DNA from 2 places in the Lysinibacillus sp. JNUCC 51 genome. Region 1 is predicted to be linked to the other one. Evidence: riboswitches for the same ligand, from Rfam matches in the RefSeq annotation. Region 1 holds a riboswitch; the other holds the start of a gene.

Region 1 (5,680 bases):
AGCGGAAATAATCGAAATTGGTGCGTACCATACTGTTTCAGATAATGACCAATCCATTAAATAAAAAATTGGGTTGACGAGAATTCCACCTACAGCTGCAATAACGAATCCGTCTAATAAAAATGCCCAAAACCGTATCCAAAAGCCTGCCGTTTTTAACGCATAATTTTTATTAGTAATTGGCCTATCTATTAGGAAGGCATTATCCATAGAGGGTGAACCTTGCATAACAATTTCATTGTTTGTCATTGTACTCCCTCCTTAGTTTTCGCCATATAAGTACATCATTTTTGGTGCTTTATAATCTGCCATAATTTTCATCAGCATTTTTTCTTCTGCAGAAGGACCAAACATTGATCCAATCTTCATCCCAACATATGATTGCCAGCCACCCACATCATATGAATACTCAAATAATTCTGCGTCCTCTAAACCAAAGTCTTTACGCAATGCAGCAATTGTTGCTTCCTCATCGCCAATCTCATCTACTAAGCCCGCTTCAAGAGCCTTCTTACCACTAAGAATTCGACCATCGGCAACTTTTTTCACATCGGCTTCAGACATATTACGCCCTTTTGCTACAATATTAACGAATTCCTGATAAGTTTCATTAATCATGTCTTGCATCATAGCACGCTCTTCTGGTGTCACTTCACGCATTGGGCTAAGCATATCTTTATGTTCACCTGATTTAAACGTTTCATATTTAATACCGACTTTTTCCGCTAACGCCTGATAATTAATAGATTGCATAATGACACCAATCGAACCTGTAATTGTATCACGTTGCGCAAATATTTTATCTGCAGGTGCTGATATGTAATAACCACCTGAAGCTGCCATCGAATCCATAGAAACATAGATTGGAATTTGTCGCTCTTCTTTAATTTTCATAAGCTTTTTATAAATTTCTGCTGATTCCTTTACACCGCCACCTGGTGAATTAACACTTAAGACGATACCTTCCACAGTATCATCATATAAAATATTATCTAATTGATTTAAGAAAAATTGATGATCATAAGAAACTGCTTGCCATACTGTACTTGAGCCAACATCTTGAATCGTACCATCGACCTTTAAGTATGCAATACGTTTATCCATTTCGCCACTTTCCTTAACTTCTTCCATTACCGTCAATTCGTTTCCAGCTACCAAGCTATCAAAATTGCTAAAGAAATCCGATTTAAATATTGCAAAAATAGTATTGATTCCTAATGAAAATACTAATAGTACACCTGCAATTATTAAAGCGGCCCACCTTTTACCATTCATACCATTCCGCCTCCTCATAACGTAATACGATTGATACCCTAATTTGTTTCATACTTATCGCAATAATAATGTGGTCTTATCACGGTGATGAGCCAATACTATTGCTTTAAACTATTCAACCTATAATACATTACCTAATTTCATAAAAAAAATCAAAGTTCATAAAAGAAGCAGGAACTTTGATTTTCGACATTATTTCCTAGGAAATTAATGATGATTGATATAATGGATTTTTTCTTGTTCACGTAATTCGACACGGCGAATTTTGCCTGATGTAGTCTTTGGTAGCTTAGTTACAAACTCGATTGCACGAGGATATTTATAAGGGGCTGTTAAAGTTTTTACATGGCTTTGTAGTTTTTTTATAAGTGCTTCATCTCCAACTACTCCATCAGAGAGCACAACAAATGCTTTTACTAGATTTCCACGAATTCCATCTGGACTCGCCACAACAGCAGTTTCTTTTACTGCTGGATGCTTAATTAATGCATCTTCTACCTCAAATGGGCCAATCGTATACCCAGACGAAATGATGACATCATCGCCACGTCCTTCAAACCAAAAATACCCATCCTTATCTTTATATGCACGATCTCCAGTAATATACCAATCTCCTCTAAACTGTAAATTTGTACGTTCTGGATCGTTTAAATATTTCTTAAATAAAGCGGGTGTTTCACAGTGTACAGCAATATCTCCAACTTCTCCAATTGCAGTAGGATTTCCAAAATCATTGATAATTTCAACAGTATTACCCGGAGTAGGTTTGCCCATTGAGCCCATTCTAGCCTCCATCCCTACCATTGTACCAACAAGTAATGTATTCTCTGTTTGTCCATAACCATCTCGTACTTGTAGATTAAAGACCTCGGAAAATACTTTTATCACTTCACTATTTAAAGGTTCACCCGCTGACACAGCCTGACGTATTGTACTTAAATTGAAGTCTTGCAAATTTTCAAGACCTGCCATAAATCTGTATTCGGTCGGTGTGCAACACAGAATATTAATATTGAATTTTTCAAGCAATGCAAGATATTTCGCCGCATCAAAGTGACCTTTGTAAACAAATGCTGTTGCACCACTTCCTAAAGTAGCAAGGAACGGGCTCCAAATCCATTTTTGCCATCCTGGAGCTGCTGTAGCCCAAACAATGTCGCCTTCTTGTACACCTAACCAATTTGGAGCAGTAGTTCGTAAGTGCGCATAACCCCAGCTATGTGTATGAACAGCTGCCTTTGGATTGCCTGTTGTACCACTCGTATAAGCTAAAAATGCAATGTCTGTACTCTTAGTCGGTGTAGAACTTATGTAAGTCGTAGGTTGATTTTGCATTTTTTCTAGCAACGGCTGCCAAGGTTCGTGTGCATGACCAATGACAAATTGCTGTAGTTCTTGTAAATTCCCCACACTATCGAATTGTTCAATATAAGGCTCAAATGCAACAACGCCTTTTGCATTGGCATGATTAATTCGATATTCAATATCCTTTGTTCTTAGCATTTCCGAACTAGGGATAATAGTTAAACCTGCCTTTAAGGCGGCAATATAGACGATATACGCTTCAACTGATCTTGGTACCATAACTAATATAACATCACCTTTTTTTAAACCTTGGGATGTAAATACATGCGCTGCCTGATTCGCCTTTTCAAGTAATGCTTGATATGTTAAGTACTGAATTTCCTCATCTTCGTTATAAACTAATAATGCATTTTTTGTAGCATCCTGTGCATATTTTTCAATTTCCTCTGAAATGTTATACCATTCTGGTGCGATTAAATCTTCTCTGTTCATGGCAAATGCCCCCTTTTGATACGCTCATTATAAAACTCAATTTTTATCATTTTCAATGGAATTCACTCCAATTCATTAAAGTCGTGACAACTATCATGCTCTGCTATATGGCATCAGTCACGTATTGATGCTATCCATTCGAATTTAACTTTAGTGCCGTTTTCGACATGAAGAAAAAACTCCCTATTGAACACGAATGAATAATATGGTACATTTTGGTCAACTAAAAGCATGATTGCAGGGGGACTCATTTAGAGTTGAGAAGGTAAAACCTGACCCTTTGAACCTGTTAGTTAATACTGACGTAGGGAGCAATTCACATCTATTTACTGATGAAAGGCTCTTTTGCGTGGTTTTTTCTACACGAAAAAGAGCCTTTTTTGCACGCTTACGTCCATCCAACAAGGAGGACTTAAAATGGTATTTCAAACGATCCGTAAACAAAATCCACTTATTCATTGCATTACTAATTATGTTGTGGCTAATTTTCAAGCAAATGGCTTATTAGCAATAGGTGCTTCTCCAGTCATGGCTGATGACAGTCATGAGGTTGAAGAAATGGTCGCAATTGCCTCAGGCTTACTGATAAATATCGGTACCCTTAACGAACGAATGAAAGAATCAATGTTACTCGCAGGAAAAAAAGCAAATGCTCTTGGTATTCCCGTTTTTTTAGATCCTGTCGCTGCTGGTGCAACAACTTACCGCAAACAAACGGTACAGCAATTACTGGAGAACATAAAATTTGCGGCTATTCGTTGTAATATTGGAGAGCTTGCTGCTATAGCCAATGTAGAATGGCAACAAAAAGGCGTAGATAGTGGTAGTGGTTCAATTTCTTTAGAAGTTGAGGCACAAAAAGTAGCTCAACTCTACAATTGTATTGTTATTGTGACCGGCGAAGAGGATTTTATTACTGATGGCAAACATCAGCAATGGGTTACAGGTGGAACTTCTCAAATGACAGAAGTTACTGGAACAGGTTGCTTATTGAGTGCAATTTGCTGTGCTTCCTACGCTGCAGGAAATAAACCATTTGACCAATTAATAGAAACATTATCGCTTTATAAAAAAGTAGCAGAGCAAGCCGCTTCTTTAACACAATATATTGGCGATTTTCAAATTGCAGTATTGAATGAACTACATCGCCTTTCCAAGGAAGGTGAAGAATGATGCATATTGTAACGACAATTGCTGGTTCAGATAGTGGTGGCGGTGCAGGTATTCAGGCTGATTTAAAAACATTTCAGGAATTAAAGGTATTTGGTACGTCTGTTATTACAGCTTTAACCGCCCAGAATACTCTTGGTGTATCGGATGTCTTACCAATTGAAGTTAGTTTTGTTGAAAAACAACTCCAAGCACTAGTTGAAGATTTTTCAATAAGCGCCGTTAAAACTGGAATGCTGTTTTCTTCTGAAATAATCCAATCAATTTCACAGATTTTAGCTGAAATAAATATTCCGCTTATTGTAGATCCTGTCATGATTGCAAAAGGTGGCGAAAGCTTATTACAGCAAGAAGCAATTGAAGCATTACGCAATTATTTGCTACCTTTAGCAACAATCGTAACACCGAACATTCCTGAAGCCGAAACCCTTTCTGGAAGGAAGATCAATTCTTTAGCAGATATTAAAGAAGTAGCTAAGGTCTTATTACAAATGGGCGTTCAATGCGTCATTATTAAAGGCGGTCATTTAGTGAATGAATGTTATGCTACAGATTATGTATTTTTCCAAGATGGTCATTCATTTTCCATGAAGTCCACTCGTATTGCAACAAAAAATACGCACGGTACAGGCTGTACGTTTTCCGCTGCACTAACTGCTTTTCTTGGTCGTGGACTACTTTTAGAAGAAGCGATTAAGGAAGCTAAAAAATTTATTCAATTAGCAATAACTCATGATTTATCTATTGGTAATGGCCATGGTCCTACAAATCATTTCGCTTATCAAAACTTTAAGGATTCTTGCGAGGTGATCATTTCATGAAACGTGACGATTTACAGCTATATTTTATAATGGGTACAGGTAATGTTTTAAATCAAGAACCATTAAACGTTTTAGAGAAAGCTCTGCAATCTGGAATTACTATGTTTCAATATCGGGAAAAAGGACTAAATGCACTCACTGGGCAAGCCTATGAAGATTTTGCTCGCAAATGTCAAAAGCTCTGTCAACAGTATCATATCCCGTTTATCGTCAACGATAATGTAGAGCTAGCAATAAAACTTAGAGCGGATGGCGTTCATATTGGACAAGAGGATTTTCCCGTGTCGATGGTACGTAAAAAAATCGGTAATATGATTCTAGGTGTTTCTGTCCATTCACAAGCTGAATTACAAACGGCTCTACAATATGGTGCTGATTATGTAGGAATTGGTCCAATTTTTCCAACCACTTCTAAAAGCGATGCCAAACCACCTCGTGGAACTGATTTTTTACAGCAAGTTCGGATACAATATCCTGAGCTCCCTATCGTTGCAATTGGAGGTATTAATCGCTCTAATGCTCATACGGTATTTAAAGCAGGTGCGGATGGAATAGCAGTTATTTCTGCAATTTGCCAAAGTGAGGATATTTCAAATACAGTCTCTACACTTAAATCA
Region 2 (5,680 bases), 550 kb from region 1:
TAGCCACGTGGATCAACACGTTCAATTAGACGCTTAATAGCGCCACCCTTACCTGCAGCATCCATACCTTCAAATACTAGAATTAGCCCAATTTTATTGTTTAATAAAAACTGTTGAGCATTTAACATTTCATATTGGAGTACTTTTAACTTCTTTTTATACAACTTCTTATCCAGTTTAACTGATAAATCTAGATCGTTTAAATTTTGAGTCATTAAAACTTCACTCCTTACATTTGAATATTCCCATTGTACTAAAGAAATATATGGATAACTATTCAAATGGTAAATTGTAGATATTTTTAACGAAACAACGCGATACATTGTTGAAAATTTCCGTTATAATGAAAATATAATATTACAGTCCTATACTTATTTGTCTTTTCCTTATACAATTTAACACGAAGGGAGAGAAATCATGCCTCGATTTTTTTTGATGACAATAACTTTTATTGTCTCACTCATCCTAACCTTTTCATCCTATTTCATGAAAATAAACGATCACTCTTTTTTAGAGATTTTAAATCGTTTTCCAGTTATATTTGCACCGTTTAATGTTAGTTATATGATTTGGATTGTAGTTTACATGTTACTTGGTTATTGGTTAGTCATTAATCTAAAAAAGACATCTATTAAACAGACTGTTCTCTTCAGTAGCATATGTATCATGCAGGCGTTAGCAATTGTTGTTTGGCATCACGAACTATTTATCATGTCAATTATCAGTACGTTTGTTTTAGTCATGTATTTGTTAAAGTTGTACAAAACGTACCCTCTCAGCAATAATTCACTTACAGGTCGTATTCCCTTTTCGGTTTATTTAGCATGGGTTACATTTAGCCTGATGACAAATGTAAGCTTTACGCTAACATCTTATCAATGGAATGGTCTTGGCCTTAGTGATCCACTTTGGGCAGTTATTTTACTGACGATTGGAGCAGCAATAGCGCTACATATTCGATTTCATTATTTTGATATTATCTATCCAAGTGTATTTATCTGGTCCTATATTGGGGTCGCATTACATAATGGTTTTGATGAGCTACTTGTGTCAACTGCAGCCTTATTTTTATGTGGAGTGTTACTTGTCGGTATATTATTTATTAAAAAAAATCCTGCCAACCAAAAATAAATTGGTTAGCAGGATTTTTAGCTTTTTATTGTTCATCTAGTGAAGTTAAAATAATTGGTTTGTCTTTAGTGACGATAATTGAATGCTCAATTTGAGCAACTAATGATTTGTCTGGCGTAACGAATGTCCAGCCATCACCAGCCTCTACAATATGCTCAGCTTTCGCTGAGATAAATGGCTCGACAGCAAGCACCATGCCTTCTTTCATAATTGTCGAATCCCATGCATCATAGTAATTTAAAATATGATTTGGCTCATCGTGTAAAGAACGACCTAAACCATGTCCTGTTAGGTTCATAATCACTGTTAAATCATTAGCATATGCTTCACGCTCAACAGCTTTACCGATTTGGTTTAATTTCGATCCAGCTTTTACTTTTGTCATCGCACGGTCGAAAGCACTTTTAGCTACGCGACAAAGCTTTTCTTTATCCTCATAGCCTTCACCAACTACAAATGAAATGCCAGTATCAGCAAAGTAGCCATTTAGTGACCCAGATACGTCTATATTTACGATATCGCCCTCTTCAATCACACGTGTACCCGGAATACCATGTGCAACTTCCTCATTTACACTAATACATGTGTATCCTGGGAAATCATATTCCCCTTTAGGTCCAGAAATAGCTCCTGCTTCAGCAAACATACGGCCTGCAATTTCATCTAGTTCAAGTGTTGTTACACCTGGTTTTGTAGCAGCTTTCATTTCCTCACGAATTTCAGCACAAATACGGCCGATTTTTTTAAAAGCTTCAATCTCTTCTTGCGTTTTTACAATCATTTTTAACGTCCCTTTCATCTAATGTCTACTATTTAATATAACATAACTTTCTATGCATAAAACGCCAAACGCTTTAAATATTATATGCCACCTTAAATTGTAAAGTGCTGAAAAACAAGCTACTCAGCAAAGCGTGGGGTTGATTTCCGTTCCGACTGGGCGCTTCATGGGGGCGTCCAATGAGCCGCTTCGCTTCGCTGAAGGGTCTCCGGGCCAACAGATGTTTTTTGCGCGAAAGTGAAGCGGCAGCAAAAGGGGTTCATCTGCGCGAAAGCGAAGCGGCGGCGGTAACAGCAACGATGTTGGTCACAAATGTGTTATCACAGGACGTGATGGTTTTAGTCTTCGTTCCTCTATCGCTGATCCCCAAGCAGTCGCCCAGCCTCCACTCTAATCAACTTATATACTACTTTTCAATCAACTGTCATCACTAAAGATGGATGTTTTAGTTTTAAATTTAATAATAATAAAACCCTCCACTCATGTGAAGGGCGTAATAGTTATGATTTTCGTTTCATTAATTGAGGTGCTGCCGTAAATAGCAGAACACCAACAATTGCTGTTAAAATCGTAGCTGGTAGCATATATGTTCCATTATAGATGATTGAATAAATCCACGCATTTTGATCGCCAGCATACTCTGAGAAAAATACAGCGCCCGCAATGGTATGAGCTGCATAACGTAAAAAGCCAGCTAATACCGTTCCTAAAATAATATAAAGCGCCATTTTCATTTTGTTTAAATCTTTGGCTGCATCTAGCACTGGTCGGCGAACAACAGCCGCCAAGCCTACTACTGTAAAGGCAACACCATAATCAAGTAATCCTTGTAGCCAATGTATAATATAGGCGCCAAACATTGTTTGCATAACACCAATAAGTAAACCCGTTGTCAGACCTGGAATAAGGCCCCAGCGGAATGCTATTAAAATTATTGGTACCATCACTAGACTAACAGAGCCACCTTGTGCCCATACTTTAAAGGAAACCTGATCTAGCACAAGGCCAATCGCTGCGAATATCGCAATCTCCACAAGCATTAAAAGTCTTTTATTGTCCATAAATATTCTCTCCTTTGTTCCGATGTAGGATACAAGAGCAGGAATAGAAATCAGCTAGCAAATATGTCCTTATTTGACATCCATAATGGTAAAAACGATGCCAGGACAGAGCCTCACATCGTAAAAGTGTCGGTTTCTATCCACATCCCTACGCAAGTGTTAACTTACAGGTTCGAAGAGTCAAAGCATTACGTGCCCAGTCTCAGCTGACATCATCAGCTCCCCTTGTGGTCGTTACATCTTAATTTATTTGAACAACCTCATTGTACGCAAACATTGTCATGATTACAACCTCTTCCAAATTTTTTTTGAAACTTTATCATTTTTCATGCGTAAATATTAAAAAAGGAGGTACTACTATGGAGAACCAAAAAATTTTATCTGCCTTTAGTTATCTCAGTATTTTATTCGCACCCTTTATTGTTCCATTAGTCGTTTACTTTGTCACAAAAGATAGCGACGTAAAGAGTCACTCTATCCGAGCACTTATTTCACATTTAATTCCAGTCGCATTCGGAATAATATTATTTGTAGTCTTTATTTTCTCAACTTTATCGTTCAACACCAATTTCGATCTAAATTCAGGTAGTAATAATTTTCTTATCATTTGGTTTGCTTCATTCGCAATTTACATTCTCATTTCATTAGGAGTAGTTATTTGGAATATTATTCAAGCTGTTCGCGTGATTCGATAAGTTTCATCTCAACTCACGTTGAACAGATAGTCTAAGGAGCTGTTATTTTGTGAAAGTATCTAAAGTTGTCAAAGTCGCCGTAAAATTAGCACCTATCGCTATCCCAATTGTAAAAAAAGTAATTGCTGCAAAGAAAGGAACTAATCCTAACATAACTAAAAAATGATAAAGAGGCGTATTTCCACACAATGGAAACACGCCTCCTTTTTTATTTTACTTCAAAATATGTTTGACTATGACCGTTCATTGCTTTTTCGACATGCAATACAGCGGGCATTGTAGCTTTTAACTCTGCAACGTGAGAAATAACTCCAATCATACGTCCAGAATCTTGTAAATCAATAAGCGTATCAATCGCCTTATTTAACGCTTCTTCATCGAGAGAACCAAAGCCCTCATCAATAAACATTGTCTCAATGCGAATATTACCTTGATAGCTTTGAATAACATCTGCCATCCCAAGGGCAAGACTTAAAGACGCATTAAACTTTTCTCCCCCTGATAATGTTTTCACATCTCGTAATTGATCCGTATAGGCATCATACACATCTAGTCCTAGCCCACTTTGCTTGGCATGCTTTTCTAAGCGATCTGAACGCCGCAGTTCAAACTGACCATTGGATAGATGATAAAGCCGGACATTTGCTGCATCTGTAATTTTATCTAAATAATTAATTTGAATATAACGCTCAAAGGACAGCTTTTTCTCATTCTGCCCATTTAGCATTGCATAAAGTTCCTTCACCCGTCCCGCTTCTTTTTCAAGTAAACGAATCTCCTGCTCGGTCCCCTCAACTTTTTCGATAAAGTCTGCACAAGCCTTCGCAAATCCTTCCATTTGTTGCAATACTTTAAAGGCTTCCTCATATGTGATACGAAGCATCTCTAACTTTTCTTCCATTGCCGTTAAATCTTGTTTCTCTTGCCCTTTAAGATGCTTCTCCCCCTCAGTAATTTGTACTCGTAATGAGTGGATTTGTAGTGCATAATCATTGCAAGCCTTCCGTAAAGCTTCTATTTGCTGCACGCTCCGCTTCCCTGTAGCAAATTCTTCATAGCTTTCAAAGCCTGCTTCCGTCATACTTACTGAAAATTGTTCCCGCTTTTCATCCATTTTCAGCTTTAATTCCTCAAAAGTCTGTTTCGCAATTTCTACGGTCATTCTAGCATTATTCGCTGCTTCCTTGGCAGATTGCAGATTTTGTTGACTGAGATTCCATGCTGCTTGTAATGCAACCTTTTGTGAACCTATATCAGTAATCGCCTGCTTCAATGCTTGTAGCGTCGTAAGATTTTCTGGAATATGCTTTTGCTGTTCTTCCACAATTGCTTGTTGTTTAGTCAATTCCTTCGTCTTCTCAGCTAAATATTGCTCTAGTTTTATTTGCTTTTCTTGTAGCTGCTCAATTCGTGTACGATGATCCTTTTGTTGCATACGTATATCAGACAATTGATTGCTCACTACTTTTAAGATTGTTATTTGTTGCTCTAAGTTTTGCAAGGAAGCTACAATTTGTGCTTGATTCGATTGATCAATCTCATTCTTCTCTAACTGTTCTAGCGCTTCTTGTAAAAGATGCTTTGTAGAATTCAAGAAAGCCTCTTTCTCTAAAAACTTGCGCTCATCAGTAGTAGCCTTTCCTCGTAAAGCTTCCACCTGTGCTAATTCGATCATCTCTAATTGCTCACGATGTGTTTCGAGATGCGTTGTACTACCACACACCGGGCAAGGCTCTCCATCCTTAAGTTGCTGCGCCAAAATACTTGCCTGACTCGCAATCCATTGCTGCTCCAGCTTTTTAAGAGCTTGCTTACTTTCTTGATGATGAACATTAGTAGTGGCTACATCCTGCTCAGCAGTTGCAACTGCTCTCGTGTATTTTTCGACTTGCGCTAGTAATGATACGTGTTCTTTTAGCTTCGGTAGCTGTTCTAAATAACTTTCATATGGCTCAAGTTGTTTTTCATATTGTTCAATTGTTTTTGCTAATTGCTGGACTTGTATTTGTCCT

Evidence for each region. Region 1 has a riboswitch for thiamine pyrophosphate ahead of thiM (hydroxyethylthiazole kinase). Riboswitches for the same ligand answer to the same signal wherever they lie in the genome.
Region 2: linked by a shared signal. The riboswitch ahead of thiT (energy-coupled thiamine transporter ThiT) and the one ahead of thiM (hydroxyethylthiazole kinase) in region 1 are both predicted to bind thiamine pyrophosphate.

The regions. Positions count from the first base shown of each region.
Region 1 is NZ_CP065545.1:3,638,589-3,644,268, reverse strand. Features, by position in the region: gene JNUCC51_RS17595 (RDD family protein) at 1-249, opposite strand, end outside; gene sppA (signal peptide peptidase SppA) at 262-1,275, opposite strand; gene mbcS (acyl-CoA synthetase MbcS) at 1,483-3,072, opposite strand; TPP riboswitch at 3,302-3,400, shown strand; gene thiM (hydroxyethylthiazole kinase) at 3,490-4,245, shown strand; gene thiD (bifunctional hydroxymethylpyrimidine kinase/phosphomethylpyrimidine kinase) at 4,245-5,063, shown strand; gene thiE (thiamine phosphate synthase) at 5,060-5,680, shown strand, end outside.
Region 2 is NZ_CP065545.1:3,093,210-3,098,889, reverse strand. Features, by position in the region: gene JNUCC51_RS14970 (polyphosphate kinase 2 family protein) at 1-215, opposite strand, end outside; gene JNUCC51_RS14965 (TspO-related membrane protein) at 418-1,131, shown strand; gene map (type I methionyl aminopeptidase) at 1,157-1,912, opposite strand; gene JNUCC51_RS14955 (hypothetical protein) at 2,092-2,346, shown strand; gene thiT (energy-coupled thiamine transporter ThiT) at 2,413-2,973, opposite strand; TPP riboswitch at 3,102-3,209, opposite strand; gene JNUCC51_RS14945 (magnetosome magnetite crystal formation protein family) at 3,333-3,668, shown strand; gene JNUCC51_RS24925 (hypothetical protein) at 3,718-3,834, shown strand; gene JNUCC51_RS14940 (SbcC/MukB-like Walker B domain-containing protein) at 3,877-5,680, opposite strand, start outside.